One region of the Actinoplanes sp. NPDC051851 genome, then DNA from elsewhere that is predicted to be linked to it. Evidence: riboswitches for the same ligand, from Rfam matches in the RefSeq annotation. Region 1 holds a riboswitch; the other holds the start of a gene.
What was found. Region 1 has a riboswitch for thiamine pyrophosphate ahead of AB0M08_RS24755 (ECF transporter S component). Riboswitches for the same ligand answer to the same signal wherever they lie in the genome.

Region 1 (7,660 bases):
CTAGGGTGGGGGCATGACTCGTGCCCGACTACCGCAACTGCTGGCGGAGGCGCGCAGTGGCGTGCTGCTGTTCAGCGTCACGCCGCCGAAGCGGAGCCATCCCGAGGAGCGGGTCAAGGAGATCGCCCGGCTCACGCTGGAGCGCCTCGACGGGCTGGACCTGGACGGCCTGATCCTCTACGACATCGACGACGAGTCGGACCGGAACCCGCAGGAGCGGCCGTTCCCGTTCCTGGCCACGCTCGACCCGGTGCGCTACTACCGGGAGCGGCTCGGCGGGTGGAGGCTGCCGGTGGTGATCTACCGGTGCGTGGGGAAGTACCCCGAGGACGAGCTGCGCGACTGGATGCGCGGCGCGGACCCGGAGACGGTGCTCGGCGTCTTCGTCGGCGCGTCCAGCGGCAGCAAGGAGGTGCACACCACCCTGCGCCGGGCCCAGGAGCTGCACGCCGAGGTCTGCCCGGAGATGCCGCTCGGCGCGGTGGCGATCGGTGAGCGCGACGGCGAGCACCTGCGGATGCTGGCCAAGCAGGAGCGCGGCGTGGGCTTCTTCGTCACGCAGGTGATCTACCACGTCAACGAGACCAAGAACCTGATCTCCGACTACTTCTACGAGTGCCGGGCGCGGGGTGTGCAACCTCGGACAGTGATCTTCACGGTGTCGCTCTGTGGGTCGCTCAGGACGCTGGAGTTCCTGCGGTGGCTCGGCGTGGACGTGCCGCGCTGGCTGGAGAACTCGCTGCGGCACGCGGACGACACCCTGGCCGAGTCGTACCGGCAGTGCCTGGACATCGTGCGGGACCTGCGGGACTACTGCGAGCACCTGGGCTTGCCCTACGGCTTCAACATCGAGAGTGTGTCGATCCGCAAGGCCGAGATCGAGGCGACCCACCGGCTCGCGGCCGACGTCGCCGAGCTGCTTCGAGAGTTCCGTCCGTCCGAGATGAGGGGCAATTCGTGATCGATTTCGCCAACGGGTCCGTCTTCAAGCTCAACCCGTGTGACCCGCAGGAGCTGTATCCGCAGGTGGCGCCCTTCCTGATCCAGGGCGAGCAGATCGTGTTCGCGTTCCGCTCGGTGCGCGACTTCGTGGTCTTCACCAACAAGCGCCTGATCGCGGCGAACGTGCAGGGGATCACCGGCTCGAAGACGGACTTCACGTCGCTGCCGTACAGCAAGATCCAGGCCTTCTCGGTGGAGACGGCGGGCAGCCTGGACCGCGATACCGAGCTGGACCTCTGGTACTCCGGCCTCGGCAAGATCCGCCTGGAGTTCAAGCGGAACGTGGACATCCGGCAGCTGAGCCAGATGATCGCCACCTACACGCTCTGATCGATCTCGGTCAGATCCTCGGGCCGCAGCGTGAGGGCGCCGGCGGCGATGTTCTGCTCCAGGTGGGCGACGTCGCCGGTGCCCGGGATGGCGAGGACGTGTTCTCCCCGATGCAGCGTCCAGGCGAGGCGGAGTCGCATCTCGGCGAGCGCTCCGAACCGTTCGGCGAACGTGCCGGTGCCGGTGCGCACCATCCGCAGGTTGACCAGGTCCAGCGTGTCCACGCCGAGCAGGCGCAGGTTCTCCTCGACCTGCCGGCGCAGCAGTGCCGGGGAGGCCATGTCACCCCAGCGGTGGTCCGGCAGGCGGTTCGGGCCGACCTTGGTCGCGATCACGAGCGTTTCCGGGTACGGCGAGAGGGCGTTTCGGATCAGCTCCGTGGCGTACCGGACGGGTCCCGGACCGACGTCGATGATCCCGCCCGGCGTGCGGTAGAAGGCGGCGGTGTCGATGTGGTCGACGCCGAGCTCGACGGCGCGCCGGAGAACCCGGATCGCCGCGCCGGTCTCCGGGTTCACGGTGAGCCGCATCGAGCCGAAGCCCATGCGGCGAACGGCCCGGTCGCCGAGGCGGTAGGAGCCGGCGGCCGACGCATCGATGTCGTTCGGTGTCATGGGGAAAGGTAGGGGAGCGCGGGGCCCTTCGCCCTCGGATGTCCGACCGATACCGTTTAGTGGATCTTGCTGCTACTTTTCTGGTGTGGACGCGAGCGGCATGGGTCCGCGTCGAGAGTGCGTGTGCGTCTACAGCCCGCGGGCGGCGGGCTGGCGATCCGGGGCGCCTCGGGGCGGTGGGCTTGTGGTCCGGGGTGTCTCAAGCCCGCCGAGTGACCCGTGAAGGCCAGCCGTGCCGGGTGAGCTGGCGCTCAGAGGTCGCTCGGACCGACCGAGACACCCGTGGTCGCCAGCCGTGAGGATCGCCCGTGGTCGATCATGGAATGTTGATCGAGTTCGGTCATGCAGGGGTCCAGCCAACCGGGAAACGGTGGGCGTTCGGCGGACGGGGTCAACCGGTGATCGGGCGGAAGAGGCCGAGCAGCGCGGTCGTGGTCAGGATGCCGGCAGAGAGGAGGACGGCCGCGATCAGCAGGGCGCCGTCGGCGGTGGTGAAGCGCTGCAGCCGGGCGTGGGTGCGCGGCGTGCCGGCGTCGAAGCCGCGGGCGTCCATCGCGACGGCCAGCCGTACGCCGCGTCGCAGGGCGCCGACCAGGAGTGCGAAAGCGGTCGTCAGGAAGAGGCGCGGGCCGGGGGCGAGACCGCGGGCGCGCCGGGCCAGGCTGAGCGTCTGCCACTCCTGGCCGAGCAGCGGGAGCAGCCGGAACGCGGCGAGCGCGCCGATCGCGAAGCGTTCCGGGAGCCGGGCGTTCTGGACCAGCGCGTCGGCCAGGTCGGTCGGGTCGGTGGTGGCGAGGACCAGGATGCCGGGCAGGGCGACCGCGAAGATCCGCAGCGTCAGCCCGGCGGCGCCGGAGAGCACGCCGGTGGTGACGTCGAACGGGCCGGCCGTGGCGAGCAGGTCGCCGCCCCGGTCGGCGGCGAAGAGCAGCATGCTGATCAGCACTCCGGCGGCCGCGATCAGGAGCGGCCAGGCACGGCGGGCGAGCAGGGACGGGCGTACGCCGGAGAAGGGGATGACCGTCAGCTCGACGGCGAGCGCCAGGGCCGGGGTGAGCGGGTCGACCGTCGCGATCAACGGGAGGGCGAAGAGCAGCGCGGCACCGAGTTTGGCGACCGGGTTCCGCCGGGCCAGCGGGGGTACGGGTGTCACGGGAGCCGCCGGGCCGGTGAGAAGAGGCGCGGGGCTGCTGAGAGAAGGCGTGGAGCCGGTGGGAGCGGGCGTGTCACCGGCGCCGCCGTCGGGGCAGTGGGTCGGGTGAGGGCTCTCCGAGGGCCAGGGTGCGGTCGGCGAGCGTACGGGAGAAGGCGGTGTCATGGGTGACCGCGACGATGCCGTGCCCCTCGTCGCGCAGCTCCGCCAGCAGCGCGACCAGTTCCCGCCAGGTCCGCCGGTCCTGACCGAACGTGGGCTCGTCGAGCACGAGCAGCCGTGGCGCGGTCGCCAGCGCGGTGGCGACGCTGAGCCGCCGGGCCTCGCCGCCGGAGAGCGTGTACGGGTTCGCCCCGGCGAGAGGCGCGAGCCGGAGCCGGTCCAGCAGCCCGTCCACGATCCGGGTGACCTCGGCGGTGGAGCGGCCGAGCCGGCGCGGGCCGAGGGCGAGCTCGTCGGCGACCCGCCCGGTGACGAACTGGTGCTCCGGGTTCTGGAAGACCGAGCCGATCCGCCCGGCCAGTGTGGACGCTCGCCAGCGGTGCGGCGGCCGTTTCTCGTCGCCGACCGTGATCCGTCCCGAGGTGGGCGCGAGCAGCCCGCCGAGCAGCAGGGCGAGGGTGGACTTGCCGGCGCCGTTGGGGCCGGTCACGGCGAGCACCTCACCGGCGCCACAGCTCAGCGAGACCGGCGGAAGCCGATGCGTGTACGCCGTCTGCTCGGCGGTCAGGAGCGGCGATCGTACCGGAGAGGGGGTTGAACGCAAGGGGGTGATGGCGGTGAAACCGGGGACCCAGACGCCCTCCTCGGCCAGCCGGTCGCCGTAGGCGGCGAACACGAGCTCGGGCGCGCCGTCGGCACGCACCCCGCCGCCGGGCTCCAGCACCACCACCCGGTCCACCAGCGGCAACGACTCGGCCACCCGGTGCTCGACGAGGATCAGAGTGGTCTCCGGGCCGCACGCGCGCCCGACCGCCTCGCGTACCAGCTCGGCGCCGGCCGGGTCCAGGTTGGCGGTCGGCTCGTCCAGGAGCAGCAGCCCCGGCCGGGTCGCCAGGACACCGGCGAGGGCCAGACGCTGCGCCTCGCCGCCGGAGAGGGCGGTGGTCGAGCGGTTGATCGGGTACGGGAACCCGACCCGGTCCAGCGCGTCCGACACCCGCGGCCAGATGTCGCCGCCCGGCACGCCCCGGTTCTCCAGCCCGAACGCCACGTCGTCGCCGCTACGCTCCATGATCAGCTGGGTCTGCGGGTCCTGGAAGACGACGCCGACCCGGTCGCGGGCCTTGCGCGCGTCGAGCCCGTCGATCTCGACGGTGCCCTCGGACTCGCCGGAGTCCTCGGGCAGCAGCCCGGCCAGCGCGGCGAGCAGGGTGCTCTTGCCGGCCCCGGAGGGACCCAGCAGCAGCACTCGCTCGCCGTGCCGGACGTGCAGGTCCAGACCGCGGACCGCCCAGGCGCGGCGACCGGCGTGCCGCCAGCCGAAGCCGCGGATCGCGACGTCGCTCATGGCGGTCTAGATGAGCGCCCGCTCGCGGCCCGCCTCGAAGCGGTCCAGCACACCGGTCGGCGCGAGCGCCCGGACCAGCGCCCACGCGCCCAGGCCGGCCACGACCGTCGCGCTGACCACGGTGATCGCCGCGTACGGGACGCGGTAGTCCCAGAGCGCGTACTCGGAGTTCCAGGCGAAGAAGTCGAAGACCGCCGCGCTGAGCCCGGTCAGTGCGCCGGCCAGCAGCGCGGTGGGCAGCCGGTACGACCGGTAGCGCAGCGCCGCGAAGGCCAGTTCGGCGCCGAGGCCCTGGACCAGCCCCTGCGGGATGACCATGGCACCCCACTGGTCGCCGAGGAGTGCCGAGATCAGCGCGGCCACCGTCTCGGTGTAGATCGACGCGCCCGGTTTACGGATGATCAGGGCGGAGAGGACCGCGGGCAGCAGCCAGACGCCGTAGAGCAGCGTCTGCGCCGGCGGGAAGAAGGCGAACGCGCCGGAGGTGACGCTCCAGACCGTGTTCCAGGCCCAGAAGATCACGCCGAACGCGACCGCGATGATCGAGGCGATCACGATGTCGATCGTGCGCCAGCTATTGCCTTTCATGACTGCCTCCATGCTCCCTGCGCTGGCATTACCCAGATCAGGTCCGAGGGTCTGCGGCCGTTTCGTGAACCGGCCGCACTCTCAGCGCGGTGCGCTCCCCTGTCGGAGCGATGTTTTCTTCGCGACCCACCTCGACCCGCGCGTCGCGTGAGCGATGCAGATGGTCCTCGCCGTCGCGAACAAACATCGTTGAATATGTTTCGATGAAAAGTAACACCTGGTCGGGGTACGGGAGAAGGTGGCGAACCTCATGCAGGTCACGGCGCGGGGACTGACGTTCGACGTGCATGTCGGTGGTCCGGAGGACGGGCAGCCGGTGCTTCTGCTGCACGGCTTCCCGCAGGATCACCGTGAGTTCGACCTGATCCTGCCCCGGCTGCACGCGGCGGGGCTGCGGACGTACGCGATGGACCAGCGCGGCACCTCACCCGGCGCCCGTCCGGCGCAGGTCGAGGCGTACCGGCTGCACGAGCCGGCGGCCGACGCGCTCGCGGTACTGGACACTCTCGGCATCGCGTCCGCGCAAGTGGTCGGGCACGACTGGGGCGCTCAGGTGGCGTGGCTGCTGGCCGGCCGGCATCCGGAGCGGGTGCGCACGCTGACCGCGGTCTCGGTCCCGCATCCGCGGGCCATGCTTCTGGCTCTTCGGGTACGCCCGAGCCAGAAGGCCCGTCTCTGGTACTTCCCGGTCTTCGGCTCACGGGTCGCGGAGCGCCTGTTCCTCGCCCGGAACGCCGCCGCGCTCCGAGGGTTGCTGCGGCCGGTGGGTGCCCGGGCCGCGCTCTACGCCGGCGCCGTGCGCGACGACCCGGGCCGGCTGACCGGCGGGCTGAACTGGTACCGCGCGTTCCGCAGCGAGGACATGGCCGTACTGGGCGAGATCACCGTGCCGACCACGTACGTCTGGAGCGATCGGGACGGCGTGGTCGGGCCGACCGCGGCGCTCCGGACCGCCGACTGGGTGCGCGCCGACTACCGGCTCGTCGCGATGCGCGGGGTCAGCCACTGGATCCCCGAGCAGGCGCCGCGCGAGCTGGCCGGCGCGGTGCTGGCACGCATCGGCGTTTGACCATGTGATCATCGGGGAAGGCTGTCGGACCATGGCCTCCTCGTCGCATGAGACCGAGAAGCAACGCTGGGACCGCAACTTCGCCGACCTGCTCCAGGAACTGCGTGTGGCGCAGACCGGCATCCAGATCCTCTTCGCCTTCCTGCTGACCATCCCGTTCGCCAACGGCTTCCCGAAGACCACCGACCTCCAGCGGGACGTCTACCTGGTGGCGCTGATCAGCGCGGCCTTCGCCGCCGCGCTGATCATCTCGCCGGTCGCCTTCCACCGCGCGCTCTTCCGGCAGGGCCGCAAGCCGGAACTGGTCCGGTACGCCCACCGGATGGCGACCGCCGGGCTCGCGTTCATGCTGGTCTCGATGGTGAGCAGTGTCCTGCTGATCACCGACTACGTGCTCGACCTGCGGTGGGCGATCGTGGTCGCGGTGGTGACCGGTGGGTGGTTCCTCACCTTCTGGGCGCTGCTGCCCTTCGTGCACCGTAACTGGGCGGCGGACGAGGAGAGCGACGGGTTCTCCCTCGAGGACACCCCGGTCACGCCCGGCGGCGTAGACCCAGGCGCTTGAGCTCGAGTTCGGCGAGGGCGTCGACCGCGGCGGGATCGCCGGAGCGCCAGCTCTGCGCGATGTCCGGGCCGAGCCGGGCCAGCTCGTTCAGCGGGCGGCTGGTCAGCGCGCGGAGCGCCAGCAGGTCCCGCCCGGCGGGCTCGTCGCGGACCGCGGCGGCGACGGCGGCCCGGCGGATCCAGCGCAGCCGCAGCGGCAGCCAGAGGAAGAGCACCAGCGCGAGCGGCACCGCGATCGCCATCAGCGGCAGGATCAGGGCCAGCTGGTCGACGTACTCCTGCTGCTGCTGCTGACCGGCGTCGGCGAGCGAGCGGGCCGCGTCGGCGGCCCCGGTGAACGGCTTGGTGAGCTCGTCGCCGACCAGCGGCACCCGGCCCACCTTGCTGCCGGCCTCGGCCAGGTTGTCGGCGATGCCGCTGCCGGCGCTCTCCAGCTTCTGGCCCGGCACGGCGAGCTTCTCCACCACGTCGTGCACCCAGAGGGCGACCTTGATCCAGGCATAGACCCAGACGACGACGAGGATGTCGGTGACGAGTTGGCGGATGGCACGCGGCATGCGGTCGGCATAAAGCTTCAGCTTCACATCCGGAAGCTTTCCACTCAGGCTTTCGCGGCGCACTCCGGGCGGAGGCCTCAGGACTTCGCGGCGCACTCCGGGCAGGTGCCGAAGATCTCGAGCGTGTGCGAGACGTCGACGAAGCCGTGCTGACCGGCGACCTTGTCCGCCCACGACTCCACCGCGGGGCCGGCCACCTCGACCGTACGGCCGCACGACCGGCACACCAGGTGGTGGTGATGGCCCTGGCTGCACCGCCGGTACAGGTGCTCG
Region 2 (7,660 bases), on a different contig from region 1:
GAGCGAGCGACAGGGCGCGGGCGACCAGGAACGGGTCGGGGGCACGCATGATGGCGCCGAGAACCGCGACGCCGGACGCGCCCGCGGCCACACACGCCCGGGCCCGCGCGGGGGTGTCGACGCCGCCCAGAGCAAGCCACGGGACCGGTGGGGACAGCGCGGCGGCGCCGGACGGGGTCAGGGCCGGGCCGTATCCGGGCTTCGTGAGCGTCGGATAGATCGGCGACAGGGTCACGTAGTCCACAGCGGAGAGAGGCTCACGGCCGTGCCAGGAGCGCCCGACCATCGACAGCCCGGCGGACCGCGGGCCGGCTGAGGACCGGGCGGGACGCGAGTCGGGCAGGGGGTCGGGCGGCACGGGCAGGGGGTCGGGCACGGGCAGGGGGTCGGCCGCGGACAGGTGCACCGCCGAGCCGCCGAGCGGGTCCGGTCCGGCCACGATGAGACGCCCCGGTGGCAGCAGGGTTCGCAGGCGGGCGGCGAGGGCGGCTCTCTCCCCGTACGGCAGATCGCGTTCCCTCAGGATGACCCACGCGACGCCGCCGCGGACCGCCGCCTCGACCACCGCCGGAAGCGGGCCGGCAGCGGACCGCCGGTCGGTGAGCAGCACGAGACCGAAAGGGGTCACCACACCGGAATCCCTTCGTCCGATGTGGACGCGATCGCGTGGTATCGGCGCGGGATGCGTCCGGCGGTGCGGGCGAGACGGCCCGCCGCGACCGCGTGCCGCATCGCCGCCGCCATCCCCGCCGGATCGTCCGACCGGGTGATCGCGCTGGCCACCAGCACCGCGTCGCAGCCCAGCTCCATCGCCAGGGCGGCGTCCGAGGCCGTGCCGATCCCCGCGTCGAGCACCACCGGCACGTCGACGCTCTGCCGGATCAGCTCGATGTGGTGCGGGTTCGCGATGCCGAGCCCAGAGCCGATCGGCGAGCCGGCCGGCATCACCGCGGCGCACCCGGCGTCCGCGAGACGGCGGGCCAGGATCGGGTCGTCGGTGGTGTACGGCAGCACGGTGAAACCCTCCGCCACCAGCGTCTCGGCCGCCCGGAGCAGCTCGACGCCGTCCGGCAGCAGGGTCCGCTCGTCGCCGATCACCTCCAGCTTGATCAGGTCGGTCTCGAACGCCTCGCGGGCCATCCGGGCGGTCCGCACCGCGTCGCCGGCCGTGAAGCAACCCGCCGTGTTCGGCAGGACGCGGACGCCGAGCCGCGTGAGCATCGGCAGCAGCCCCGGCCCGGCCGCCTCCACCCGGCGCAGCGCGACGGTGACCAGCGTGGTCTCCGCGGCCAGGATCGCGTCCTCCAGGGCGGACAGGCTGGTCGCCCCGCCGGTGCCGACGATCAGGCCGTTGAGGGGAAGGAAGGACATCCGGTCATCCCCCCTGCGCCGCGGTGAGCACCTCGATCGCGTCGCCGTCGGCGAGGGAGACCTCGGCCCACGTCGAGCGGGGCACCACGGTGCCGTTGACGGCGACCGCGACACCACGGCTCGCCGCGGTGATCTCGGCGACCAGGGCCGCCACCGAGCAGGACTCGGACCGGTTCTGATGCCGGCCGTTGACCATCAGACGCACGCGAACCTCCCGGGTGTGAAGTCGTCGATGAGGGGATCGGCCGAGCCGGTGAGCACCAGGTCGGCGATGAGCCGGGCGGTGATCGGGGCGAGCAGCACCCCGTTGCGGTGGTGCCCGGCGGCGACCGCGATCCGGCGATCGTCGTCGAGGAAGCCCAGGATCGGGGCGTTGTCCGGGGTTCCCGGGCGGTGCCCGACGGTGACCTCGGCGAGTTCGTGGTCGGCCAGCCCGGGCACCAGGTCGAGCGCCGCGCGCAGCAGCTCGTGCACCCCGCCCGCGGTCGGCCGGTCGTCGCCGCGTTCCTCCTGGGTGGCGCCGACGACCACCTCGCCGTCGGCCCGCGGGACGAGGTAGACATGCCGCCCGTCCGCCGAGCCGCCGATCACATGACGGAGGAGTCCGGCTTCGCCCCGCAGGCGCAGCACCTGGCCCTTGACCGGTCGGATCGGCAGCCCGGTCAGTGCCGCCGTCCCACAACCCGCCGCGACCACGATCCGATCAGCGTCCACTTTTTCAAGATCAACAACGCTTTCCGGTACGATATCTCCCGATAAACTGGCGCGCAGGGCAGCCACTACCCGACGTGGATCGACCTGGCGCTCCGTGGCGGCGTAGGCGCCCGCCCGGACACGGGGCGACAGCGCCGGTTCCCGGGACCGCAGCTGGGACCCGGTCAACGGCGCGAGCCCCTGATGCCGCCACTCCCGCGCCATCTCGGCGACGTCATCCGCGGTCAGCGCCACCCCGAGCGTCCCGGCCTCGTCGTACCCGACCGGCCCGAGCGCCGCCGCGAACCTCTGCCAGAGATCGTTCGACACCGCCAGCAGCGCGTGGAGCGCCGGGACCTCGAAGGCCGACTCCCCGCCCGGTGCGAGCATCCCGGCCGCGACGTGCCAGGCCCCGCCGGTGCCGTCCGGCGCCGGGTCGTACACGACCACGTCCGCTCCGCGGCGCCGCAGCTCCCACGCGATCGAGAGCCCGATGATCCCGCCACCGACGACCGCGATCATCGGAGGGCTGCCAGGAACTCGGCCACCGCCCCCTTCGGGTCCGCCGCGAAGGCGGAGATCGCGGCCACCCCGTGCACCCCGGGCGGGACGCGTCGCGGGGTGATGCCGCCGATCGCCACCACCGGCGTACCCGGGACCGCCGCGGCGATCGCCGCGACCCGTTCCGGTCCGAGCGGTGGTGGCAATCCATCCTTTGTGGAGGTCGGGTACGTCGGCCCGACGCCGAGGTAGGTGGCGCCGTCACGAACCGCGGCGCGCGCCTGCGCGGCGTCCCGGCAGGTGGCGCCGATCGTCGCCGCGGGCCCGAGGACACGGCGGGCGGCGGCCACCGGAAGATCGTCGGCGCCGAGGTGCACGCCGTCCGCACCGGACGCCAGCGCGACCCCGACCCGGTCGTCGACCAGGCACAGGGCGTCGTTCGCTCGGCAGATCGCGACGGCTTCGACCGCGACGGCGTACGCGAAAGCGTCGTTGACCTTGACTCTGATCTGGACCGCCACACCGGGCTGGGCGACGCCCCGGACGACGTCGATCGAGTCGGTTATGACATGGACTCGGGGAAAGACCGAACCGTGCATGAAGCACTCCTCCCTGCGCCGGCATGACCCGGATCAGGTTCTACGGTCGGGGGCCGCATCAGCCCCCCTCTCAGCCCGGTGCCCGGACTCCCGTGGGTTACGTGTAATCGGACCATAACTCCGCAGTAAGGATTGCGCTAGCGGACGTCCCAGACCGGTTCCGGGACCTCGACCACGTCGCCGTCTCCCCTGAACAGCACGAAGCGGTCGAAGGAGCGGGTGAACCAGCGGTCGTGGGTGACCGCTATCACGGTGCCGTCGAACGCCTGCAACCCCTGCTCCAGCGCCTCGGCCGAGGCCATGTCCAGGTTGTCGGTCGGCTCGTCGAGCAGCAGCACGGTCGCGCCGGAGAGCTCCAGCAGCAGGACCAGGAAACGGGCCTGCTGGCCGCCGGAGAGCGTGCCGAACCTCTGGTCACCCTGCGCGGAGAGCTCGTACCGGCTGAGCACCTTCATCGCGCCGGCCCGGTCCACTCCGGAACGGTGCTCGTCGCCCCGCCAGAGGATCTCGACCAGCGTCCGCTCCATCAGCTCGGGCCGGTCGTGGGTCTGCGAGAAGTGACCCGGCCGGACCCGGGCGCCGAGCCGCGCGACACCCTCGTGCGCCACGTGGGCCAGCGGGGCGCCGTCGACCGGCTTGTGCTCCAGGTCGGGCTCCGTGCCACCGGCCGCTAGCAGGCGGAGGAAGTGCGACTTGCCGGTGCCGTTCGCGCCGAGGACCGCCACCCGGTCGCCGTACCAGATCTCCAGGTCGAACGGGAAGGTCAGGTTCGTCAGCTCCAGGCCCTCGCAGATGACGGCACGCTTGGCCGTACGCCCGCCGCGCAGATTCATCCGGACGGACTGCTCCTTGGGCGGCAGCGGCGGCGGGCCGGCCTCCTCGAACTTCTTCAGGCGGGTCTGCGCGGCCTGGTAGCGCGAGGCCAGCCCGTCGTTGAAGGCGGCCTTGTTCTTCAGGGTGAAGACGAGCTCCCGGAGCTTCTCGTGCTCCTCGTCCCAGCGGCGGCGCAGCTCCTCCATCCGCTCGTGCCGGTTCCCGCGGGCCTCGTGCCAGGAGGCGAACCCGCCGGGATGCGTCCACGCGCCGCCGCCCTCGACGGCGACCACCCGGTCGGCGGTCTGGTTCAGCAGCTCCCGGTCGTGCGAGACGTAGAGCACCGACTTGGACGACTCGCGCAGCCGCTGCTCCAGCCAGCGCTTGGCCGGCACGTCGAGGAAGTTGTCCGGCTCGTCGAGGAGCAGCACCTCGTCGCCGCCCCGGAGCAGCAGGTCGAGGGCGAAACGCTTCTGCTCGCCGCCGGAGAGCGTCCGCACGATGCGGTCCTTCGCCTCCTCCCACGGCTTGCCGAGGATGGCGACGGCGACCGTGTCGAAGAGCACCTCGGCGTCGTAGCCGCCCACCTCGCCCCAGTGGGTGAGTGCGTTCGCGTACGCGATCTGGCTCTTCTCGGTCTCGTCGAGGTTCGCCACGGCCTTCCGCAGGCGCTCCCCGGCCTCCCGCAGCGGCGGGGTGACCAGCGAGAGCGCGAAGTCCTCCAGCGTCCGGTCGTCACCGATCATGCCGATGAACTGCCGCATCACGCCGAGCCCGCCGGAGCGCGCGATGGTCCCGCTCTGGGCCGGGATGTCCCCGGCCACCATCCTCATCAGCGTGGTCTTGCCCGCCCCGTTCGGCCCGACCAGCGCGACCTTGGCACCCTCGCCGACCCGGAACGACACGTCGGTGAAGAGCTCCCGCCCGTCCGGCAGGACGAACCCGGCACCGGCGACATCCACGTAACCCATGCCGGGCATCCTTCCCTGTCGCGCGTCAGGCGGCAGCCGGATTTCCGGTGACCCGCAGCACCCGGAACCCCTTCTGACTGGCCACCCGCTCGACCTGCCAGCCGAGGCCGACCAGCCAGGCGTGCAGGGAGTCGCCGCCGAGGTGCCTGTTGATCACCAGCCAGGCGGTGCCGTCCGGCGCGAGGCGGGGCAGCCAGCGCTCCAGCAGCGCGTGCAGCCCGGCCTTGCCGATGTGGGTGGGCGGGTTGCTCCAGATCTCGGCGAACGTCACGCCGTCGGGCACGTCGTCCGGGGCCGCCACCCGCACCCGATCGGCCAGCTTCAGCGCGGCGGCGTTCTCGGTGGCCAGCTCGCGGGCACGGGCGTTGACGTCCACGCCCCAGACCGTCGCGCGCGGCGCCTCGCTCGCCAGCACGCAGGTGATCGGCCCGTATCCACAGCCCAGGTCGAGCAGCGCGCCCTCGGTCGGCGCGGTGGGCAGCGCGGCCTTGCGCAGCAGCACGGCCGTCCCGGGGTCGAGCCGCCCGGCCGAGAACACCCCGGAGGCGACGGCGAGCCGGTAGTCCCGCCCGGCGACGCTGAACTCGATCTCGCCACGCCGCATCGGGGCGTCCGGCTCGGCGGAGAAGTAATGCTCGGTGCTCACCCCACCAGTCTCCCGCCGCCCGTTCCGCACCGGTAGGCCGGGGTACCGGACAGGCTGTGCGTTCATCGACCGACGTGCGCCTCTAACCTGCCCCGAGGCGGTCCGCCACCATCCCCGACACCCCTGGTCTGCACATGATCCTGGTCCGTACCCTGCTCCGCCCCGCCACCGGCCAACATCGCCAGCCCAACCGCGATATCCACAGCGCTGTCCACAGGTTTATCCACAGCCCCTTCCCGCACGACCGGCGCCGGTCCCGGCGGCATGCCCGGCGCGATCCGTACGCCACGATGCAGCTGCTCACCCGAGGGCTGGCCGGGCTCATCGTGCTGGGGATCCTCCTGACCAGCGGCTTCCTCATCGTCGGCGACGAGCCACCGGCCGAGCCCACCGACCGCGCCATCGCCTCCCGCTCGGTCGACCCGCGACCGCTCACCGCCGCCGAGGCGTTCCCCACCGGCGCCGCCGGCTACCGCGTCGACCGGACCGAGGTCGAGGCCGACTGCCGGGTCACCGTCACCGGCGCACTGCGAAAGGCGATCTCCGGGTACGGGTGTTCCCAGGCGGTCCGCGCCTCCCTCACCGTCCCCGAGGGCGGCTACCGGGTCACGGCCGGCATCCTGAACCTCGCCGACACGGAGAGCGCCACGGCCGTCGGCGAGCGGGTCCGCCGCCTCGTCGAGACCAGCGAGGGCGGGTTCACCGCGATCACCGGTGACCAGCCGACCCCGGGCACCCCGGTGGGCTGGCGGTCCCGGGGCCACTACCTGCTCTACTGCGTGATCACGACCCCGCCGGACGCGCCGGTGACCAGCGCCGGACCGGAAGCGATCACCGCGAACCTGCTGGACGGATACCTGAGCGGAACCGTCCTGGCCCGCCGGGCTCGCTAGGCGCGCAGGCGGCGGGTGGCGTCGGCGCGGGCCGCGTACTCGCCCTCGTCGGGGTACCCGACCTCGACGAGGGTCAGCCCGTGCGCGGCCGCGACCATCACCTCGCTGGACCGCTCGCGCATCGTCAGCAGCTTGGCGGGCCACTCCGCGGGACGGCGCCCCTCTCCCACCGCGAGCATGGCGCCGACCAGGCTGCGGACCATCGACTGGCAGAACGCGTCCGCCTGGACCGTGGCGACCAGGATCCGGTCCGGATCGCGGCGCCAGTCCAGCCGGTTGATCGCCCGGATCGTGGTGGCGTGCTCCTTGCGCTTGCAGAACGCCGCGAAGTCGTGCTCGCCGAGCAGGCCCGCGGCGGCCTCGTTCAGCAGGTCCAGGTCGAGCGGGCGCAGCCAGCCCAGGGTGTCGTGGCGGCGCAGCGGCTCCGGTCCCCAGGCCTCGTCGCAGACCCGGTACTCGTAGCGCCGGAAGGTCGCCGAGAAGCGGGCGTCGAAGGTGGGCGGCACCTCGGCGATCGAACGGACCCGGGCGTCCGGTGGCATCAGCGCGCCGAGACGTCGCAGCAGCGAGCTCTCCAGTTCGGCGTACCGGGCCGCCGGGAGGTCGACGTGGCACACCTGGCCGGTCGCGTGCACCCCGGCATCGGTCCGGCCGGCGACCGTGAGCCCGAGCGGCGTGTCGGCGTGGTCGGCACCGAGCAGGCGCTGGATCGCCTCGATCAGCACACCCGCGACGGTGCGGCGGGCGGGCTGGACGGCCCATCCGGAGAAGTCGGCGCCGTCGTAGGAGACGTCCAGTCGAAGGCGGATGGAGTCCGTCATGCCGCAGCGTGCTCCTGTGATCCGTACGGGAAATGTCGCTTGAAAAGGCGAAAGGCCCGGCACCCCGAAGAAGGATGCCGGGCCTTTCCGAAGATCAAAGCCGTCAGGCCTTGTCGTCCTCGACCTTGTCCTCGGCCTTGTCGGCCGCGGGCTCCTCGGCGGCGGCGCTCGTGGGGAGCTCCTCCTCCTCGGGGGCCAGGGCCTCGACCTTGGCCTGCTGCGCGGCGGCCTTGCGGGCCTCCTTGGACGGGGCGGAGGTGGTGGCCGCGACCTGGGCCTCCTCGACCAGCTCGATGATCGCCATGGGAGCGGCGTCACCCTTGCGCGGGCCGGTCTTGGTGATCCGGGTGTA

Region 2: linked by a shared signal. The riboswitch ahead of AB0M08_RS08480 (thiamine phosphate synthase) and the one ahead of AB0M08_RS24755 (ECF transporter S component) in region 1 are both predicted to bind thiamine pyrophosphate.

What each region holds. Positions count from the first base shown of each region.
Region 1 is NZ_JBFAYF010000027.1:43,891-51,550, reverse strand. Features, by position in the region: gene AB0M08_RS24780 (5,10-methylenetetrahydrofolate reductase) at 14-961, shown strand; gene AB0M08_RS24775 (PH domain-containing protein) at 958-1,332, shown strand; gene AB0M08_RS24770 (aldo/keto reductase) at 1,320-1,946, opposite strand; gene AB0M08_RS24765 (energy-coupling factor transporter transmembrane component T) at 2,338-3,099, opposite strand; gene AB0M08_RS24760 (ABC transporter ATP-binding protein) at 3,173-4,609, opposite strand; gene AB0M08_RS24755 (ECF transporter S component) at 4,616-5,209, opposite strand; TPP riboswitch at 5,194-5,308, opposite strand; gene AB0M08_RS24750 (alpha/beta hydrolase) at 5,448-6,266, shown strand; gene AB0M08_RS24745 (DUF6328 family protein) at 6,298-6,831, shown strand; gene AB0M08_RS24740 (hypothetical protein) at 6,800-7,387, opposite strand; gene AB0M08_RS24735 (Fur family transcriptional regulator) at 7,465-7,660, opposite strand, start outside.
Region 2 is NZ_JBFAYF010000006.1:70,279-77,938, reverse strand. Features, by position in the region: gene AB0M08_RS08500 (thiamine phosphate synthase) at 1-631, opposite strand, end outside; gene AB0M08_RS08495 (thiazole synthase) at 625-1,371, opposite strand; gene thiS (sulfur carrier protein ThiS) at 1,376-1,567, opposite strand; gene thiO (glycine oxidase ThiO) at 1,567-2,586, opposite strand; gene AB0M08_RS08480 (thiamine phosphate synthase) at 2,583-3,164, opposite strand; TPP riboswitch at 3,158-3,267, opposite strand; gene AB0M08_RS08475 (ATP-binding cassette domain-containing protein) at 3,302-4,948, opposite strand; gene AB0M08_RS08470 (methyltransferase) at 4,974-5,594, opposite strand; gene AB0M08_RS08465 (hypothetical protein) at 5,885-6,487, shown strand; gene truA (tRNA pseudouridine(38-40) synthase TruA) at 6,484-7,308, opposite strand; gene rplQ (50S ribosomal protein L17) at 7,412-7,660, opposite strand, start outside.